One region of the Caballeronia zhejiangensis genome, then DNA from elsewhere that is predicted to be linked to it. Evidence: riboswitches for the same ligand, from Rfam matches in the RefSeq annotation. Region 1 holds a riboswitch; the other holds the start of a gene.
What was found. Region 1 has a riboswitch for cobalamin ahead of cobW (cobalamin biosynthesis protein CobW). Riboswitches for the same ligand answer to the same signal wherever they lie in the genome.

Region 2: it holds a riboswitch for cobalamin, as region 1 does, so the genes downstream of both, LDZ23_RS02930 (TonB-dependent receptor domain-containing protein) here and cobW (cobalamin biosynthesis protein CobW) in region 1, are expected to answer to the same signal.

Annotation. Positions count from the first base shown of each region.
Region 1 is NZ_CP084284.1:930,783-936,010, forward strand. It holds gene cobN (cobaltochelatase subunit CobN) at 1-1,720, opposite strand, end outside; gene cobW (cobalamin biosynthesis protein CobW) at 1,726-2,811, opposite strand; cobalamin riboswitch at 2,933-3,190, opposite strand; gene LDZ23_RS18835 (cobalamin biosynthesis protein) at 3,237-3,662, shown strand; gene cobO (cob(I)yrinic acid a,c-diamide adenosyltransferase) at 3,912-4,514, shown strand; gene LDZ23_RS18845 (cobyrinic acid a,c-diamide synthase CobB) at 4,518-5,228, shown strand, end outside.
Region 2 is NZ_CP084283.1:620,575-625,802, forward strand. It holds gene LDZ23_RS02905 (SIMPL domain-containing protein) at 1-631, opposite strand, end outside; gene LDZ23_RS02910 (EVE domain-containing protein) at 701-1,159, opposite strand; RNA gene ssrS (6S RNA) at 1,239-1,420, opposite strand; gene LDZ23_RS02920 (cell division protein ZapA) at 1,526-1,840, opposite strand; gene LDZ23_RS02925 (ATPase) at 1,837-2,205, opposite strand; cobalamin riboswitch at 2,473-2,770, shown strand; gene LDZ23_RS02930 (TonB-dependent receptor domain-containing protein) at 2,852-4,732, shown strand; gene LDZ23_RS02935 (FecCD family ABC transporter permease) at 4,729-5,228, shown strand, end outside.

The sequences.
Region 1 (5,228 bases):
CCGGCCAGCACGATGACGACAACGCGACGCTCTTTCCCGGCAGCCATTCGAGATTGCCGTGCTTGCCGACATGCACGAGCGCATCCGCCTGAAAGCGCAGACGCAGCCAGAAGTAGAACGCGAGATAGGAATGCGGCGGCACGAGTTCGGCATCGTGATAGCTCGCGTAATCGTTGCGCTGCCGCGAACGCGAGGGCTGAATGCCGATGAACACTTCCCCGCAGCGATAGCCCGCGATCATGAAACGGCCGCGTCTGATCGTCGGGTCGTCTTCGGGTGCGCCCCAGGTTTTTTCGAGCGCGGCGCGCGCATCGGCGGGCAGTGTGCGATACGCGTCGAGATAGTCATCGAGCGAAAGACTCTGCAACGCAGGGCGCATATCGCGGACGACGGGATCGTTGGTCACGCCTTCCGTCAACGCGGCGATGAGCGCATCGCCGTTCGGCGGCATCGTGCCGACGCGATAGCCTTCTCGCGCGAGCATCGACAGAATGTTGATCGCGGATGCAGGCGTATCGAGTCCCACGCCATTGCCGATGCGCCCTTCGCTCGCCGGGTAGTTCGCCAGCACGAGCGCGATGCGCTTCTGCGCGTTCGGCGTATGACGCAGCTTGGTCCACCGCCGGCTCAGTTCGGCGACGAAGCGCACGCGCTCCGCGTCGGCCTGATAGCGCACGACATCCACCTGCGTATGCTTGCAGTGATATGCGAGCCCCTTGAAACTCACGGCGCGCGTGATGATGCGGCCATCGACTTCGGGAAGCGCGACATGCATGGCGACGTCGCGCGAATTCAGGCCGTGATTGTCCTTCTGCCAGTCATCGCGATTGCCGCCGCTCAGGATGACTTGCAGCACGGGCGCATCGCCCGCGACTTCGAACGCTTCGTCCTCGCCGATCACGCTCGCCGCAAAAGCCGTCGTGTTCAATACGAGCGATGCGCGATGCTGCGCGCACAAACGCTCGACCACTTCGCGGCTCACGCTTTCCTTGAGCGACGAAATCGCGATCGGCAACGGATTCATGCCTTCTTTTTCGAGCGCTTCGATGAGCGCATCGAACACGGCCGTATTGCCCGATTGCAAATGCGCGCGGTAAAACAGGATCGCGGCGACGCCCGCGCCTTCGGTCCAGCGCGCCTGCCAGTCGTCGATGACCGCGATATCGCGCTCGGGATGATAGATCGCGACGGCGGGCAGCGGACTCGGCGGCTGCGGCTCGCGCCCGAAGCCGAACGCGCGATGCGCGATCGCGCGTAGAAACTCCTCGGCATTGCGCGCGCCGCCTTCGCGCAGATAGCGCGACAGCTCGCGGCAAAACGCTGCATCGGCCGTGCTCTTGCCGATAAGATTCGGGTCCTCGGTGAGATCGCCCGAAAACATTGCGAGCATCTGCTTGCGCTCTTTCGCGAGCGCGACGAGCCGCTCGATGCCGTACGGCCAGTACGATTCGCCGCCGAGATGATCGACGATCACGACCTTCGCGTGACGCAATACATCGTCGACATAGAAATCGACCGATGCGGGCTGACGCAGAAACGATTGATTCGCGAGCCGCACGTCGGGAAAGCCCGGCTCGAGACGCGGAAACGCGCTCGCGAGCAACGCGAGCGTCGTATCGGCGGAGCTGAGCACGACGATCGGCGCGCTCGTCTGATCGATACGCATGACGCCCTGCGCGTCGTCGACGAAGCCTCCCGGCGTCGTGCGGAGCAGATGCATCGCGGTTACGCCTGCACGGGCGCGCTCGCGAGCGCGGCGTCGAACGCGCGTTGCAGCGTCGCGCGTTCGAGGTCTTCGCCGATCAGCACGAAGCGGCTTTGGGTCTTCGCTTCGCCCGCTTCCCAGCGGCGGTCGAAGTAACTGTCGAAGCGTCGTCCGACGCCTTGCACGACGAGCCGCATCGCCGCGCCCGGCAACGCAGCGAAACCCTTCACGCGATAGATCGTGTGCTGCTCGACGAGCGCATGCAGCGCGGCCAGCGCCTGCTCGCGCGATTCGACGTTGCCATGCACGACGACCGAATCGAACTCGTCATGATGATGATCGGCGTGGCCTGCTTCATCGGGCGAACCGTGATGATCGTGCCGCAAATGAATCGTCTCTTCCGATGCCGATTCGAGACCGAGCAATGTATGCACATCGAGCCTGCCCATCTGCGCGGGCACGATCTTCACTTCGGGCGGAATCTCGGGCCGCACGAGCGCTTCGACCTTTCGCAGCGCTTCATCATCCATGAGATCGGTCTTGTTGACGATGACGAGATCGGCAGACGAAAGCTGGTCCTCGAACAGTTCATGCAGCGGCGATTCGTGATCGAGATTGGGATCGGCCTTGCGTTGCGCATCGACGGCGACGGGATTCGCCGCGAACTGACCGCTCGCGGCAGCGGGTCCATCGACCACGGTCACGACGGCATCGACGGTGAATGCGTTCTTGATCGACGGCCAGTTGAACGCCTGCACGAGCGGCTTCGGCAAAGCGAGACCGGACGTTTCGATCAGCACGTGATCGATGCTCTCGCGCCGCTCGACGAGTTGTTCCATGACCGGATAGAACTCTTCCTGCACGGTGCAGCAGAGACAACCGTTCGCGAGCTCGTACAGATTGCGGTCTTTCGAGCCGGCTTCATCCTCGCAACCGATGCCGCAACCCTTCAAGATCTCCCCGTCGATGCCGAGCTCGCCGAACTCGTTGATGATCACCGCGATGCGCTTGCCTTGCGCATTGGAGAGGATATGCCGCATCAGTGTGGTCTTGCCGCTGCCGAGAAAGCCGGTCACGACCGTGACGGGAATCTTGCGGGTTTGCATCGTCGCTCCGTGGCTTCGGTTGCATGCGCTTCATGTCGCGCGATGCCTGGCAACGCGGCTGGATGAAAGGGAAACGCACGCTTTTATGGATCATGGGCCGCGCCGCATCCCCGCGACAGCAAGCCCCGCTCAAAGTCTGGCCGGTATCCGGGCTGACGACGACGCCGCTTCGCCTTCCCGCGCGTTTCTCACGCGCAGTGGCCTCGAAGCCGGCTTCCCGTACACGCGATGAAAATGCCGTGCGCGGTGAATCGCTTACCGTTGCGGGGGCAGCGCAGGTTGACGTGCGTTCGACGAATCGAAAGGAACGCGCCCTGCTTCCCGTTTAACTGCGCACGAGAGAATCCGCGCGCGAGCACCAAAACTGCGTGAAAGTCTAGGCCCGGCGGGCGCGAGCGTCAAGAAAGGTGGTAAGGTCGGCGCACATGGAATCCGTCATCGCTCACATGAATCAGCCCGCTGTCACGCGTCTTGCCGTGGGGATCGGCTGCAGGCGGGGCGCGAGCGCCGACGCAATCGAGCACGCCGTGCGCGGCGCTTTGGGCACGCTTGCGTTCGGCGACATCGCCATCATCGCGAGCATCGACGCGAAACGGCACGAGGCGGGACTGCTCGCGTTCTGCGAGCGTCATCGTCTGACATTGCGCTTCTACGGCGCCGATGAAATCGCGCAAGCGCCGCGCACGGCGATATCGCATCATGCAATGGCGCATATGAACGTCGATGGCGTATGCGAGCCTTGCGCGCTGCTCGCGGGCAACGCGCGAACGCTCATCGTGCCAAAGACGATCGATTGTGGCGTAACCGTCGCGATCGCAGCGATGCATGCGCCCCGCGCGAACGGAACATGAATACCGGTCTTGCGGTCGTGCGCGGACGCGGCGTTTCGGCGAGCGGCTTCGCCACGACCGGTTTGAACTTGTCGCGGCAAAGCCAGACGAGAACGCCAAGCGCGACGAGTTCCAGATAGAGATAGAGCGCGTCCATTTGCTTGCTCCTCGAGTCGGTGATTACGTTGATTGCATGATGCCTGCCGTCTGTTAGCGCAGAATTAAGCCGCCGCCTGTTGTACGATACGGCCGTCTTTCTCTGGAGCTCCCGTGAAAACCGATACCAAATCGCATCTGCGCATGACCCAGCGCCGCAAGGAAGGCCACGAGAAAAAGCAGGCCGCCGCCGATCACGAGAAAGGCCTTTTGATCGTGAATACCGGCAACGGCAAGGGCAAGACAACGGCCGCGTTCGGCATGGCGGTGCGCGTGCTCGGACACGGCATGAAGCTCGGCGTCGTGCAGTTCATCAAGGGCGCGCTGCATACATCGGAGCGCGATTTCCTCGGCGCAATCGCGCATTGCGATTTCGTCACCATGGGAGATGGCTACACCTGGAACACGCAGAATCGCGAAGCCGACATGGCCACCGCGCGCAAGGGCTGGAACGAAGCGCGCCGCATGATCGAGAGCGGCGAATATCAGATGGTCGTGCTCGACGAACTCAACACCGTGCTCAAGTACGAGTATCTGCCGCTCGATGAAGTGCTCGACGTGCTGAAGGCGCGGCCCGCGATGCTGCATGTCGTCGTGACCGGTCGCCACGCGCCCGATGCGTTGATCGAACTTGCCGATCTCGTCACGGAAATGCGGCTCGTGAAGCATCCGTATCGCGAGCAAGGCGTGAAAGCGCAACGCGGCGTCGAGTTCTGAGCGATGCCCGACTGCCCCGCTCTCTTCATCGGCGCGAGTGCGTCGCATCAAGGCAAGACCACGGTGACGGCGGCGCTTGCGCGTCATCACACGCGCCGAGGACTGAAGGTACGCGTGTTCAAGACCGGCCCGGATTTTCTCGATCCGATGATTCTCGAACGTGCATGCGGCGCGCCCGTTTATTCGCTGCATCTGTCGATGGTCGGGCTCGATGCGTGCCGCGCGTTGCTCGCCAAGGCCGCGCGCGAGGCCGATCTCATTCTCATCGAAGGCGTGATGGGTCTCTTCGACGGCACGCCGAGCAGCGCCGATCTGGCCGCCACGTTCAACGTACCGGTGCTCGCGGTGATCGGCGCGCACGGCATGGCGCAGACGTTCGGCGCCATCGCGTTCGGGCTCGCGCGTTATCGCGAAGATGTGCCCTTTCATGGCGTGCTCGCGAATCGCGTTGCATCGGCGCGTCATGCGCAGATGTTGTCGGAGACTATCCCCGTCGACTTGCGTTATTGCGGCCATCTGTCGAATGCGGACGATATCGCCTTGCCCGAGCGTCATCTCGGTCTCACGCAGCCCGATGAAATCGCGGGCCTCGACGCACGGCTCGACCGCGCCGCCGATGCAATCGCGCAAACGACGCTCGCCGATCTTCCGCCGCCCGTTCATTTCGACGATGCGACGCTGCCCGCGCCGCCGCGTCTGCTCGACGGCGCGCAT
Region 2 (5,228 bases), on a different replicon from region 1:
CGCGCGATTGCATCATCATGACGGGACGCGGCTGCGCGCCGCTCCGTCCGACATTCACTTCCCGAATCGTGAAATTGCTGTAGCCGAAGCCTTGCGCGGCGCTTTGCGCCTGCTTGCGGAACGAATCGATGGCTTGCGAGACGAGCTTTTGCTCGGCCGCGCGCTGCGCTTCGGGCGACAGCGAGAACGCGACGCTACCCACTTGCATCGACGAACTCATCTTGCCCGCGAGCTTCGATGCCGCCGCGAAGTCATGCGATTCGAGCACGACTTCCGTGCGCCCGCGCCACGCGGAAATCTTGCCGTCGCGATCCGTCGACGGATAGACGGTGAACGAGCCGCTCTTCGCGGTCACGCCGTCGACACCTTTGGCTTCGCGTAACGCGGCCTCGGCGCGCTGATTGAGCGTGCTGGTGAGCGACGACGGATCGGCCGCTTCCTGTTCGTAGAAGAGCGTGATGTTGACGACATCCTGCGGCACTTGCGCGCTCGCTTGTGCGGAGAGCGAGAGCACGCCCGAGGGCTGTGGCTGCGTTATCACCGTCTGCGCAGCGGCGGTTTGAGACAACGTAAGCGCGGCACCGGACATCGCGAGCAGGGCGAAGGCGGCGGCGGTTTTCTTATTGAGCATCGAAGGACTCCGTGACATCGCGTACGTGCGACGGGATTTAGTCGCATTCGTGAAGTCGTAAGTTCCTTGTTAGACGAGGTGCTCGGTAATAAATCGCCATTGCGCTTCGGTCACGGGCGTGATCGAGAGCCGGTTGCCGCGCGCGAGCACTTGCATGTCGGCAAGCTCTGGATGTTCGCGCAACGCGGCGAGCGATATGAGCGGCGTCTTCTTCACGAACTTCACGTCGACGAGCATCCAGCGCGGCGTTTCCTGCGTCGATTTCGGATCGTAGTAATCGCTCTTCGGATCGAATTGCGTGGGATCCGGATACGCCGTCGAGCACACTTTCGCGATGCCCGCGATGCCCGGCTCCGGGCAGCTCGAATGATAGAAGAGCACGCCGTCGCCGATCTGCATCTGATCGCGCATGAAGTTGCGCGCCTGATAGTTGCGTACGCCCGTCCACGGCAAGGTTTTTTTCGGCGCGTGCGCGAGATGATCGATGCTCGCTTCGTCCGGTTCGGACTTCATCAGCCAGTAGCGCATGGTCGTGTGCATGAATCGAAGAGCGAACGGCAGGGACAAACGAAAACGGCATCGGAAAAACCGATGCCGTTTCTTGAATGAGGTCCCCGCCACAGCCGCTAGGCCGGCATCCTGAACCTGGGTTCAAGATTGGTCGCGGTAAGCAACACTTCGGGTACATCGGACTAGCGACGCGCGCGCCCGTGCTGCAAGGTTCCGCAACCGTGCCAATGTAGCATTGGTTCAAGGAATATATGACCTTGGCGTACCAGGCAGGGAAACGTCACTCTACACCAATCGTTTGCCTTCTGCAGCCTCTTCACGCTACTTCGGCAGTTTCTTTTTTCGATTGACATTGCGCGCTGATTGACTCGACGCGCATCTGCCTTATTGCGCTTCGTGTTGCGCAATGACCGCGCCCAATTGCTCGTTCATCGAGTGCATCGTGCGGCGGATTTCTTCGGCGGGGAAGGCCTCGCCGTGACGCACGCTGTCCTGCAGCTTAAGCAATTCCGACGCCAGCGAAAGCGCCGCCATCACCGCGATGCGATCCGTGCCGCGCACGCTGCTTGCATTGCGCACTTTGTTCATTTCGGCGTCGACGCGCGCGACGGCTTCACGCAATGCGCCTTCGGTTTCCGGCGAGCACGCGAGACGATACGGCTGCCCGAGAATGGATACTTCGATCTGCGTGGTCGTCATGCCTTCTCTCCCTGATGATGCTCGCCGTGCAATTCCGTTTCATGTGCTTCCTGGGAATCGGCTTCGAGGAGATCGAGTTGATTGTCGGACTCGGCATGTTGCGCGGACTTGCCGCGCGGCAGCTTTTCGAGAATCGCGTTCAGGCGGATTTGCGCGTCGTCGATTTTCGCGGACAGCGAATCGCGTTCGGACTGCAGCGTATCGCGCTCTTCGCGCACTTGCGCGAGCTCGGCCTGCACGTTCGCATAGTCGGCGCGCAGCTGTTCGAGTTGTTCCTGCAGCGCTTGATGCGCCTGCTTGTGGCGCTCGCTGATCTGGATCAGCCGGCCGATGTTTCCTGACAGTGATTCGAGTTCGTTGAGCATGTGCTGCGTCCTCTAAAGACCTCGCATTTTAGCGCGGTTCAACGGAGCTTCCGATAAATGTCTCGTTTCGAGACGTAACAACACGCGATCTAGCGCTTAATCCTTCGAATCAAGCGCATGTCGCGATGCATTCGTGTGCAGAAAACGCGAGCGCCCCGCAACGCTCGTGATGACAGGCCGGCCGCTTCTCTTTCGCTTCTCGTTCGATTCGTCATGCGCCGCGCCAGTCTGCCCGCGCGGTTTTCTTGACGGCCCCGAACCGCGCTCCTACACTTGCCGCACTTTTGGTGCTCGCATCCGCGGATCTCGTGGATGCAGTCAAACGGGAAACAGGGAGCGAAGTCGCCGCAATCGACGACGAGCCAACCTGTGCTGCCCCCGCAACGGTAAGCGACCGCAACGCAAGTTGCAAGTCGTCTCATGCGCGTTTTTGCCGCGCGAGCGTGTCGAAATTCGTCGCACGCGCGCGACTGCAAGAAACGTGTCGATGCCACTGCGCGCCATGCGCGGGAAGGCGAGACGATTGATCGCCAGCCCGGATACCGGCCGGAGTCCGACGCATCGGCGCGCATGGCGCGGTGCGTTCGTCGCGCATCGTCCTCGCGGGGAGCGGGGTCGCGCTCACGCGAAACGGAACACTTCACACATGGTATTGCCACTGGCCGCGCTCAGAAGCGGTCTCTCCCGTCATGGCGCGCTCGTTGCGGCCATCGGCGCCTTGCCGTTCGCCGGCGCTGCACAGGCGGCCCAGACGGAAGACAGCACGCAAACGCTTGCGCCCGTCGTCGTCACATCGACGCGCGCGCCGCAGCCGCTTGCCGAATCGATTCCGCAGACATCGCTTTTTGACGAGCAGGACATCGCCGATGCAAACACAAGCGACGCGCTCGGACTCGTCGCGCTCGCGCCCGGCGTGCAGATCACGCGCAACGGCGGACCGGGCTCGAACTCGGGGCTTTTCATACGCGGTGCGGCGTCGTCGCAATCGCTCGTGCTGATCGACGGCGTGCGCGTCGAATCGGCGTCGCTCGGCGCGGCACAGCTATCGCAATTGATGCTCGACCAGATCGGGCGCGTCGAGGTCGTGAACGGCAACGTGTCGGCGCTCTATGGATCGAATGCGATTGGCGGCGTCGTGCAGATCTTCACGAAGGAAGGCGAGGCGCATCCGCCGCGCTTCAACTTCGAGGCGGAGTACGGCAGCTATCACACGCAGCGGCAATCGGCGGGCGTGAGCGGCGCGCTCGACAAGGACGGCCGCACGACCTTCAGCGTGAACGTCTCGCGCGAGAAAACCGACGGCTTCTCGTCGATCGATCCGGGAATCGCGCCCGGCGCCAATCCGAACGCGAACGGCTATCTGAACGAGAGCGTCGCGGCGACGCTGCGTCACGAGTTCAGCGACAAGTGGGACGCGGGCGTGCGCTTCCTGCAATCGAACGGCATCAACAGTTTCGACGATGCCTATGGCCAGCCGACCGATATCAACGAAACGCACGATCGCGTGCGCTCGGCGTCGGTGTTCGCGAACGGCCGCGTCACGGATAACTGGACGACGCACTTCACGATCGCGCAGGGACAGGACCGCGCGAACATCGAGCAGAACGGCGTCTATACGAGCCGTTTCGATTCGGAGAACCGGCAATATACGTGGCAGAACGACGTGCGGATCAGCGACGCGCACAAGCTGCTCTTCGGCTACGAGCATCTCGATCAGACGCTCGATTCCGATCAGTTCAGCGCGCCCGACCGTCATGTGAATTCGATGTTCGCGGGTTACGTGGGGCACATCGGCGCGAACGAGTTGCAGGCGAATCTGCGCCGCGATCAGTATTCCGATTTCGGCGGCGCGAACAGCTACTATCTGGGCTACGCGTATAACTTCGACGCGCACTGGAAGGCGAGCGCGAGCTATTCGGCCTCGTTTCGCGCGCCGAGCTTCGACGATCTCTACTATCCGCTGAGCGGCAATCCGTCGATTCAGCCGGAGCGCAGTCATTCGGTCGAGGCGGCGTTGCAGTACGCATCGAATGCGCTCGGCGTGGTGCGCGTGACGCTTTTTCAGACGCGCTATTCGAATTTGATCGATTACGTGTCCGACGGCGGCTTCTACTATGTCGCGCAGAACGTCGGGCGCGCGAAGGTGCAGGGCATCGAGGGATCGTGGGCGGGGCACGTCGGCGCAACGGATGTGCGCGCGGGCGTCACGTTCCAGAATCCCGTCGACGAAACGAATCACGAGGATTTGACGCGGCGCGCGCGGCATTTCGCGACGCTGACGGCGCATCGCACGATCGGGCCGTGGCGCGTCGGTGGCGAATGGATCGTGAGCGGTCAACGCAGCGATTACGATTCGACGCTCGCGGGCTACGGCATCGTGAATCTGTCGGCGCGCTACGACATCTCGAAGTCGTGGTACGTCACGGCGCGCATCGACAACCTGTTCGACAAGGACTATGAACTTGCGTACTCGTACAACACGCCACGACGCGGCGCGTACATCACGTTGGGCTGGCATCCGTCGTGAGCCGCGTGGCTGAACGTCCGCGCGCGATGAACGCGAGCCGCGCCACCGCGATCTGGATCGCGCTCGGCGCAGCGACGCTCGTCGTGCTGGTCGCGTCGCTCGCGATGGGCAGCGTCGCGTTGCCCGTATCGCGCGCGATCGGCGCGCTCTTTCACGCGCACTCGGCGACGCCCGATATCGCCGATGACATCGTGCTGACCTTGCGTCTGCCGCGCGCGCTCGCGGGCTTCGCGTCGGGCGCATTGCTCGCGTTCGCCGGCGCGCTGCTGCAAGTGCTGTTGCGCAATCCGCTGGCGGAACCGTACGTGCTCGGCGTATCCGGCGGCGCGGCAACCTTCGCGCTTGCCGCGATGCTCGGGTCGCTGCCGTGGTGGGGCGTAGATATCGCGGCTTGCGCGGGCGCGTTCGCATCGATCGTTCTGGTCCTCGGACTCGCGCGCAAGGACTTGTGGCAAAGCGGACAGGACGCATCGCCGAGGCTCTTGCTGACGGGTGT